Regions from separate parts of the Paenarthrobacter sp. RAF54_2 genome, predicted to be linked through region 2. Evidence: riboswitches for the same ligand, from Rfam matches in the RefSeq annotation. Region 2 holds a riboswitch; each other region holds the start of a gene.
What was found. Region 2 has a riboswitch for cyclic di-AMP ahead of AB4Y87_RS11465 (hypothetical protein). Riboswitches for the same ligand answer to the same signal wherever they lie in the genome.
Positions count from the first base shown of each region.

Region 1 (3,269 bases), on a different contig from region 2:
AAGCAGTTGGAGCAGGCGTCAAGCCGCGCGAATGACTTCGGCAGGCCGCCGTCGAACTTTCCCTCAAGCGGGCGGCCGGATCCGCTGGAGGCCCGCGGCCAAGGTGCCGGTACCCTCAACGCGAGGATTGATGGTTCCACTGTCATTAACTCCGGCCTGTTAAATTCGAATGGCCGCCGCGTCGCACTTTCGGCAGAAGACAAGCAGGTCCTGCTCTCACTCCCCCGTGACAACCGGCCTGTGGACCGTTCATTGTCCAACGGCGACTACCGGCTGGTGGGAGTAGACACCACCTACGGCGACGTGATTGTGACGGGCCTGCCGTTGGCTGATAAGCAAAATGCCGAGGCCTCGCTGGTATGGACCATGGTGTTTGTTTCCTTTGGGGGTCTGGTGCTGATCGGCCTTGCCGGTACCGTCATCATTCGCCGGACCATGCGGCCGCTGGAGCAACTATCGGAGGTTGCAACCAAAGTATCGCGCCTTCCCCTCGACGCCGGTGAAGTGGCACTCGCTGTGCGCGTACCGCCGTCGGCCTCCCATCCTGGAACGGAAGTGGGCAGCGTTGGCCACGCTTTGAACCAAATGCTCAACAACGTTGCCAGGGCCCTGGAAGCCCGTCAGGAGAGCGAAACCAAGGTCCGGCAGTTCGTTGCGGATGCCTCCCACGAACTGCGGACGCCGCTGACCGCCATTCGGGGATATACCGAATTACTCCGCATGACGGAGAACTTCACGGACGACGGCCGGAAGTCCCTGGCACGCGTCCAGAGCCAGTCCGAACGCATGACCACCCTTGTGGAGGACCTGTTGCTGTTGGCGCGGTTGGACGAAGGCCAGCCATTGAAGGTCACGGATGTGGATCTTACCCAGTTGGTGATCGAGACCGTCAGCGACGAAAAGGTGATGGCACCGGATCACATCTGGAAGCTCCAACTCCCCGACGAGCCCATCACGGTACGCGGGGACGCAACCCAGCTGCATCAGGTGCTGGCCAATCTGCTGTCCAACGCCCGCAAGCACACCGATCCAGGCACCACAGTGGTCACTGGCGTCATGCTCTCCGCGGACGGTACCGCGGTGGTCACGGTCACTGACAACGGGGCTGGCATTCCGCCTGAATTCCAGGGCCATGTGTTCTCGCGTTTTGCCCGCGCTGACGCCGCGAGATCAGGCTCTGAAGGAACCTCCGGATTGGGCTTGTCAATCGTCGAATCAATCGTCCAGGCGCACGGCGGAAGCGTGGCAGTAACGTCCAAGCCGGGGTGCACCGAGTTTATTCTGAGACTCCCCTCAGTTTCGAACGACCACGTATAACGAATCAGGCAACATGACGCGCCGTGACCGTGATCTCTGTTACCCAAATGTGACTTAAGCCGAAACCTCCTGTACCTTCGAAAGGGTGGGTCGCCCATAGTTGGCCCACACCCGGGATGCGCCGAGCTCTGCCACTTCCCGGAGTTCCGTTCTCATTCGAGGCAGAGACGGGGGACCCAGAGTCTCCGGGCACAGTACTTTCCTTGCCCTTGGGGTGAAGCCGCAGCTACGCGCGCGGCCGGATGACCTCATCCGAACCCGACAGCTAACTCCGCAGGCGCTGAGAGGTAATCACACATGTCTGAATTCAACGATCAGACGCGCCCTTCCGCGCGTCACCGTGACGAACACAACGCTCCCCTGACCAAATCGCAGTCTGTTCTGAAGACCGCTGCCCGCCGCGGCAAGACCGGTCAGCGCATGTCCGTTGTTGCAGGAGTCGTTGCCGCAGCATTGGGCGTCGCATCGCTCGGCCAGGCCGCAAACGCCGCATTCAACCTCCCGGAAACGAGCCAGGCGTCCGAGACGCAAGCCACGGCCCAGGTCAGCAACAAATCAGCGGAAATCTCTGCGTCCCTGGATGCTGCTGCCAAGAAGGGCACCGCCGATAGGGCCGCTGCAGATCAGGCAGCAGCTGCACAGGCCGCTGCCGAGAAGGCTGCCGCTGAGAAGGCTGCGGCCGAAAAAGCCGCCGCCGACCAGGCAGCAGCCGCACAAGCCGCCGCCGAAAAGGCTGCCGCTGATGCAGCCGCCAAGCAGGCTGCCGATGCCGCCGCTGCTGCAGCCGCAGCCGCAGCAGCTGTTCCCAAGGCCGTGGACGATCCCGCTGCTGCCAAGGCGTACGCCGCCAGCATCCTCGCCAGCTACGGCTGGGGTCCGGGTGAAATGACTGCCCTGAACACACTGTGGGAGAAGGAATCCAACTGGCGAACCACCGCGACCAACGCGTCCAGTGGCGCCTACGGAATCGTGCAGTCTCTGCCGGCTTCCAAGATGGCAACTGCCGGCGCCGACTGGGAGACCAACTACCAAACCCAGATCAAGTGGGGCCTGAACTACATCAAGGAACGCTACGGCTCCCCCTCGGCCGCCCTCGCCTTCCACTTGGCCAACAACTGGTACTAAGCCAACTCAATAAGCAGGTTTGAGCCCACCCCAGCGGGCTCAAACGTGCAGGGCCTGATTACCGCCCCGATTTCCGCCGTTCGCAGCAGTGATTACTGCAGCTGACAGCGGGAACGGGGCGGTTTTCGCGTTTCAGGTGACGACGGCTTGCACCTCACGTAACGTCAGGACTTAGCGTTGTGCCCATGACGGGAACAACAGGAACCGGACCGTGGAGCATCGGTGAACTGGCCACAGCATGTGGCGTCAGCGTGCGGACGCTCCACCACTACGACGAGATCGGGCTGCTGTCCGCAAGCCAAAGGACATCATCCGGTCATCGCCGATATTCGGAGAGCGACCTGCGCCGGCTATACCGGATCAGATCGCTTCAGATGCTGGGGCTTCCGCTCGCGGCCATCGGCAAGGCGCTGCAAGCACCCGAGGATGATCTGGAGTCCCTTCGAGACCTCCTCCAACAGCAGCTGGTCCATGTGCAGGAGCATGCCCAGCAACTCCAAGCGCTCCAAAACCGTTTGGGAGAGCTGTTGTCACGAATGGACGAACACGCCATGCCCACCCCTGAACAATTCATGTCAACGTTGGAGATGATTACCGTGCTCGAAAACAACTTCACAGCCGAACAACGCCAGCAACTCGCGGACAAGCGGGAAGAACTTGGCGCAGAAAAAGTCGAAGCCGCCAAGCAGCAGTGGGCCGCCCTTGTGGAAGAAGGACTGGCGCACGTGGAAGCCAACAGGCCCGTCGCGGACCCCTCCGTCCAGGAATGGGTGCGCTCATGGGACGGCATAGGTTCCATGTTCCACTCCAGTGAGGACACCAAGGCC
Region 1 is NZ_JBFRDV010000011.1:73,282-76,550, reverse strand. It holds gene AB4Y87_RS12805 (sensor histidine kinase) at 1-1,317, shown strand, start outside; cyclic di-AMP (ydaO/yuaA leader) riboswitch at 1,452-1,609, shown strand; gene AB4Y87_RS12800 (hypothetical protein) at 1,615-2,442, shown strand; gene AB4Y87_RS12795 (MerR family transcriptional regulator) at 2,628-3,269, shown strand, end outside.
Region 1: it holds a riboswitch for cyclic di-AMP, as region 2 does, so the genes downstream of both, AB4Y87_RS12800 (hypothetical protein) here and AB4Y87_RS11465 (hypothetical protein) in region 2, are expected to answer to the same signal.

Region 2 (3,269 bases):
CTGGTACGGCTCAAGTTCGGCCACCAGGCTTTCGCGCTTGGCCATGGGAAATGAAGCCACCACCCCCACGTGCTGCAGCTGGCCGGCGTCGTTATATAACCCGAGCAGCATCGACCCCACAACCTTTCCCGTTTTGTGCCAGCGGAATCCAGCCACCACACAGTCCGCGGTCCGTTCATGCTTGGTCTTGAACATGACGCGCTTATTCGGCTGGTACGTCCCTCCGAGCGGTTTGGAAAGTATGCCGTCGAGCCCAGCCCCCTCCAGCTTCACGAACCACTCCTGCGCTTGATCAAGTTCCGTCACCGCCGGCGTTACGTACACGGGCGCCTCAGCCCTGGCGAGCGCCTTCTCCAAGGCGGCTCGACGCTCGGAAAACGGCTTGTCCATGAGGTTCTCCCCGCCCAGGGCAAGGATGTCGAATCCGATGAAGGAGGACGGTGTCTTTTCGGCAAGCATCCGCACACGGCTATCGGCAGGATGGATGCGCTGCTGAAGGCCCTCGAAATCGAGCCTGCTGTCAGCTATGAGGACGATCTCGCCGTCGATCACGCATTTGTCCGGAAGGTTCTTCTGAAGGGCTTCCACCAACTCGGGAAAGTACCGCGTCATGGGACGTTCGTTGCGGCTGCCCAGGATGATCTCGTCACCATCTTTGAAAACGATGGTCCTGAACCCGTCCCACTTCGGCTCAAAGTGGCCTACATCAGGGATCGAAGGAACGGACTTGGCAAGCATGGGCGAAATGGGCGGCATCACTGGGAGGTCCATACGACTATGTTCTACCTGCCAGCCGCGGCGGAAGCTAGTCTTGGGCGATGGATATCTTGGCCGTTCTAGTGGCTGTACTGGCAGCACCTGCCCTCATTGCGGCCCTTTGGTTCTGGGTCTCGCGCCAGAACAGCAAGGGGAAAGTCCGGCGCGGCGCCGCGGGTGGGATCCTGGGCGTGACGGACGAAATTTTCCGACCCGAGACCCATTACGCACACCAAATCCAAAGGATCCAGCTCGAGTTGCCAGCCCCGGCTCCGGCCCCGGAGCCTAAGTCCTAACGGACCTTCGCGCTGGAAGGCGTCCCGCCCGTTACATTAATGTGACTTTACTATGGCGCTCATGTACGGTCTAAGAGCGACCCGTATCTCCGCTGGGCCGCTTCCGGGTTGACGCCGAGCTCTGCCGCAAACCGGGATCCGCCAGACTAGCGGCAGAGACGGGGGACCCAGAGTTCCCGGGCCTGATTTTCCATGGGCCCTTGGGGTGAAGCCGCCATGTGCGGCCGGACGGCCTCGTCCGAACCCGACAGCTAACCTCGCAGGCGTTGAGAGGCAACCACCATGTCCCCAACCATGGATCAGCCGCGCCGCGCCCAAATAGCGCGCGAGCGTACCCAACCAACCGGACGCCGTCGGGCCCAACCCAGCGGATCCTCCACCAGCACGCCGGAAGCAGAAACAGGTTTTACAAGCACGACGCCGGAACCCGCCACTGCTCCTGTTCCCACCCCTGCGGCACCCACCACGCGCGCAGCCGCTCGCGCGGCAGAGCGTGAACGGGCAGCCCAAGCTGTAATCGCTCCTGAAACAGCTCCGGCAGAAACAGCACCGGCGGACTCTGCCCCAGTAGACTCCGCTGCTCTGGAGCCGGCTACGGCTGCGATTCCAACAGTTCCGGCGCCCACGCCGCTCGCTCCCGAACCGGCTGCAGATCCCGAGCCCGCCACCGCTGCCATTCCAATGGTGGCTGCTGCTGCACCCACCCCCGCCGCGCACGAACCCGAGCCCGCCACCGCTGCCATTCCGATAGTGCAGGCGCCCACGCCCGGCACTGGGGATCCGGTCACAGCCGAAATTCCGACCGTTGCCGCCCCTCTTCCCACACCTGCGGCTCCGGCGTTCCCTGCTTCGCCGGCGGAGTCAAAGAGCCCTGCCCAGCTCGCGGCAGCCGCCACCGCCGCAGCTGGTCTCGCAAGCCGGAAAGCCCTTCGTGCCCAGGCATCCGGTAGCGGGACAGCCCCTTCCGCGACAACGGCTGCCGAGTCCCCGACGGGCGTTGCCCCCACGTTTGGAGCGTCGTCCTTCAGCCACGAACCACACGCAGTCCTCACCAAGGCCGCCTCGGTCAAGACAATGGGCCAGCGCATGGCAGTCGTCGCTGGGGCATTGGGCCTGGTATTGACCGTTGGCACCATGAGCCAGGCCTTCGAGCTTCCCTTCTTCGGGCAGGAAACACCGGCTCAGGAAGCCAGTGACGCAAAGACGGGTGGCGACAGCAGGCAGTCAACCTCGGCCACCCCCGCACCCAGCTCGTCCAGCTCCACTGCATCAGCTTCGTCGGCGACCAGCGAGGCCGGACAGCCGGCAACTGTTGCAACGCAGTCGTCAGAAGAGGCACCTGCTCAGGGGTCGTCGTCGTCACTTCCGACTCCGCAAGTTTCACTCGCGGATCCTGTTTGGGTCCCTTCGTCGGCCCCGTCGGCTGTTGTCCCTGTGCCGGGCGTGACAACTCCTGTCCCAACCCAGCCGGCCCCGAGCCCGGTTCCCTCGGACACGGTTACCACCCCACCCGCCACAACGACGCCCAGTCCCACGGTTACTCCGACACCTACTCCAACCCAGACTCAGGCACCGAAGCCAAAGCCAACCGGAAATCCAAATGCCACCACGCCGTCAAGTGGTTCAGCCTTGGACCTGGACGGCATACTTGACGGCGCCACAGGGATCTTGAAGTGAGCACGCAACTTCCCAGGACCCGCAAGCACGTCGGATGGCACGGCCGGTACTGCAGCAGCAGCCGCACTGCCACCTTCCGCAATCGGATGGGCCGTTGGAGCTGCCAACGGCTGCGTCGGGCCTAAGGAATCACAGCTACAGCAATCACGGCAACAAGATGAGGCAGGCACCCGGGTGCCTGCCTCATCTGTTCCGTCTCGCTTTTTGTTTCGTGTGGCTCTTGTTCCTGGCCTGGCGTTTCTAACCCAGCAGCCACGCGACCATGACCAGCGCCCCGATGCAGAGCACCGTTGTGCAGAGGATGACGTCCCTGGCCATTGTCATTCCGCGTCCGTAGGGAGAAGCGAAAAGGAAAACGTTCTGGGCGGTTGGAAGGGCTGCCATGATGACGCTGGCCAGGAGGTGCTGCCCCTCCAGGCCGAACACAAAGCGTCCCAGCACCCAGACCACCACGGGCATGCCCGCCACCTTCAGGGTGGTTGCCACCACGGTCTCCACGCGGCCATCCCCCTTTTGGAGAGGTGCCTTGCCTGCCAGCGA
Region 2 is NZ_JBFRDV010000009.1:106,389-109,657, reverse strand. It holds gene AB4Y87_RS11475 (ATP-dependent DNA ligase) at 1-771, opposite strand, end outside; gene AB4Y87_RS11470 (hypothetical protein) at 819-1,052, shown strand; cyclic di-AMP (ydaO/yuaA leader) riboswitch at 1,182-1,332, shown strand; gene AB4Y87_RS11465 (hypothetical protein) at 1,335-2,729, shown strand; gene AB4Y87_RS11460 (AEC family transporter) at 2,970-3,269, opposite strand, start outside.

Region 3 (3,269 bases), on a different contig from region 2:
TATCCATGGCAGAAAAAGTTCGGTAGTGTTCGAGTCACCGAATGGCCGGCAAAAGTGTCCCAGGACACAACCCGGCCATTTATTTGCGGCCGCTTGGGGAACACGGACGCGATCCCACGCGCTGCCGAAAGGCACACACGTCAAGGAGGAACCCAAGCAGTGTCACTCACTCCTGATTCCGTCACGGAACGGACTACCACCGTGGTGATCGGCACCGGCCTGTCCGGCTTGGCTGTTGCCAGCGAGCTCAGCCGCTATGGCGTAGGTTCCATCGTGCTGGATGGCTTTGGTACTTTGTCCACCACCGGACCATCGGTCCATACGGGAATGCTCCAGCGCTGCGACGCAGCGGACCCCGCGGCAATGCAGGAACGCAACGAGATCCTGCGCCACTTGCGCAACTACGCCGCAAGCCATCACCTGGATGTCCGCACCACCACACGCGCTGTTCGTCTGGACTTCCTGGGCGGCGACTCGTCCCAGCAGCTTGGATACGGACTCGCAGCAAGCCTGAACACGGCCAGCCAGAGGGCTGGGCTGAGCGTTTACGGCCCGCTTGAATCCACCCCACGGCAATGGGCCGTGCATACAGCCACTGGAGTTCTTCTGGCCGACCACATCGTGGTGACGCGCTGCGCCCAGAGCCAACTGCGCCGAATGCTTACGGACTTGGGAATCGCCATAGGCCAGAACCTCGTGGCAGCCATGCGTGCCGTGGGAATGCACTTGGTAGGCGTGGGGGAACTCATTACACCCACGCCCAAGGAAGTACTCCGGCAAGCCAAGGCAGTAGGGCAAGCAATCTCATCCAAGGTGGCCCTACCAGCTTCGCCGGGCATCGCCCTGGCTTAGAAACGAACAAAAGTTAACTCAGAAGGCCGGTGCCTCCGAAGACGTTAGTCCTCGAAGGCACCGGCCTTTTGAGTTGGAGCGTGAAGCTTAGGCGCCAGCGCGTACGTACGTGATGGGGCCGGTTGCGGTGAGCCAGCTGATCGGGTGGATGCCCGTCTGGTTGCCGTTGATGCCACCGCTGATGGCCTGGCCGTTGCCGATGTAGATGGCTACGTGGCCGGACTGGACGATCATGTCACCGGGCTGGGGGTCGCTGACAACCTTGCCGTAGTTCAGGAACTGCATGGGTGCGAGGTCGCCAACCGGGATGCCTGCGGAGCCGAGGGCCCGTTCCACCATGGCGGTGCAATCCTGCATGATGCCGATCTGGGCGTAAGCCGAGGCGACCATTGCAGCGTTGACGCCACCAACAGCCGGAGCTGCAGCAGCAGGCGCGGCTGCCACCGGAGCGGTAGCCGTAGTAGTTGCGGCGGCCTTCACAGTGGCCGCTGCTGGGGCCTGCTTGGCCACCGGAGCCGGAGCAACGGGTGCCGGCTTTTCAATAACGGGAGCCGCAACGGAAGCAACCGCAGGGCGCTCGAAGTTGATCGTGGCCGTGGAGGCGGCCGTAACAACCTTGGTGGGACCCTCATTGACGGTCTCGGCGACCGTAGCAGGGCTGGAATCGCGCTGAACAGGGGTCTCTGCTGCGTGGGCAGCAATGGAGCCTGTCAGGACGAGGCCCGAAGCTGCTGCAATAACAGCGGCTTGGCGACCCGCGCCAGATGCGTTGCTGGCAACAGCCTTGGAGATGGAGATGAACGGATTAGGACGTACGCTGTCCGCCTTACGACGGCCGCGAAGAATGCGTGAAGACATGAAAGAGCCTCTCCCGATGCCTGCGAGGTTAGCTGTCGGATTCGGATGGGAGTCACCCGGCCACTATCCCCCGCTGTGCAGCGGAAGCTTCGTGACTTCACCCCAAGGCGCGCTCTGAAAGCGGGCCAAAATGGGTTCCCCGTCTCTGCCGTAGGTTTGTCTGCGAACGGATTCCGGACTGCGGCAGAGCTAGGCAATCAGCCCGGAAATGCCCGTTACGTGGAACAGGCACAAGTACAACCGTACGGGAAGATCACTTCAAAGTCACATTTACGTAACGAGCAGTTCGTTTTTGGCGTGTCGCAGTGACCGTTTCGAGATCTTCGCTAGTATGTAGAAAACCCCGTTATTCCGCGGAATTTTCGTCATCCGGCTCGTTCGGAGCCGCCAGCTTCTTCCGGGCTGTAACAGCGAGGAAGATCACGAGACCGATTGCCACGACGGCGAGGCCAACAATGCTCCAGGGGAAGGGTTGGGAAGCTGCCGGAGCAGGCTCACTATTTTCGGTACCGGGCGCTGCCGTCCCCGCCGTCGGAACGGCTGCCGAAGCCGATGGGGAGGCGCCTGCTGAGCCGCTCGCCGTCGTCGTGCTGGTTCCGGAAACAGTGAACTTGAAAGTTCCCTCAATCGGGTGGGAGTCTGAACTGACCACGCGCCACACCACCGTGTATTCGCCAGCCGGAGCGCCCGGACGCAGCTTCTGGACAGCCATGTTGTCGATGATCTCCACTGCGCCATCTGCCCAGTTTTCGCCCCCAGCGGTGACAGTTACGCCCGAACCGATGGCCAGTGGCCGGTTGTTAAACGTGATCGACACCGACGCCGGCACTTCAGCTACCCGCGCACCGTTGGCCGGAGTTGTTGATTCGGCGACGTCGTGTGCGGAGGCCGGAGCGGCGCCCAGCAGCAACGCGGAAGCGAAAGCGAGAGCGGCTACGACGGCGGCCAGAAGCGGGCGGATGGTACGCATGGGGCGGTTTCTCCTAGTGTTGGCTTCCTTACAGACTAGGCGAATCGTCCCGACACCCCGCATCGGCGGGCATAGGATTTGAGAGCAAACTCCCCCGATCCCCGGAGACCTTCATGCTGAAACAAGGTTCTGCAATCGACCGTTACTTCAAGATCTCCGAGCGCCAGTCCACATACTCGCGGGAAATACGTGGCGGCTTCGCGACCTTCTTCGCCATGAGCTACATCGTGGTGCTGAATCCGCTGATCCTCTCCGGGGCAGACTCGAGCGGAGCATCTCTTGGCTTCACGGCCGTAGCGGCAACCACTGCATTCGTGGCGGGCATCCTGACCATCCTCATGGGCGCCTGGGCCAAGCACCCCTTCGCGGTGGCAACCGGGCTGGGAGTGAACGCGTTCGTGGCCGTGACCGTTGCCTCCCACCCGGGCCTGACGTGGCCGGACATGATGGGGCTTGTGGTGCTTTCGGGTGTCACCATGCTCATCCTGGTACTCACCGGATTCCGCACGGCCGTTTTCAGGGCCGTCCCGGAAGCCCTTAAGACGGCAATCGTAGTGGGCATTGGCCTCTTCATCGCCTTGATCGGCCT
Region 3 is NZ_JBFRDV010000002.1:104,019-107,287, forward strand. It holds gene AB4Y87_RS01925 (FAD-binding protein) at 160-852, shown strand; gene AB4Y87_RS01930 (NlpC/P60 family protein) at 940-1,710, opposite strand; cyclic di-AMP (ydaO/yuaA leader) riboswitch at 1,714-1,882, opposite strand; gene AB4Y87_RS01935 (copper resistance CopC family protein) at 2,057-2,680, opposite strand; gene AB4Y87_RS01940 (NCS2 family permease) at 2,794-3,269, shown strand, end outside.
Region 3: it holds a riboswitch for cyclic di-AMP, as region 2 does, so the genes downstream of both, AB4Y87_RS01930 (NlpC/P60 family protein) here and AB4Y87_RS11465 (hypothetical protein) in region 2, are expected to answer to the same signal.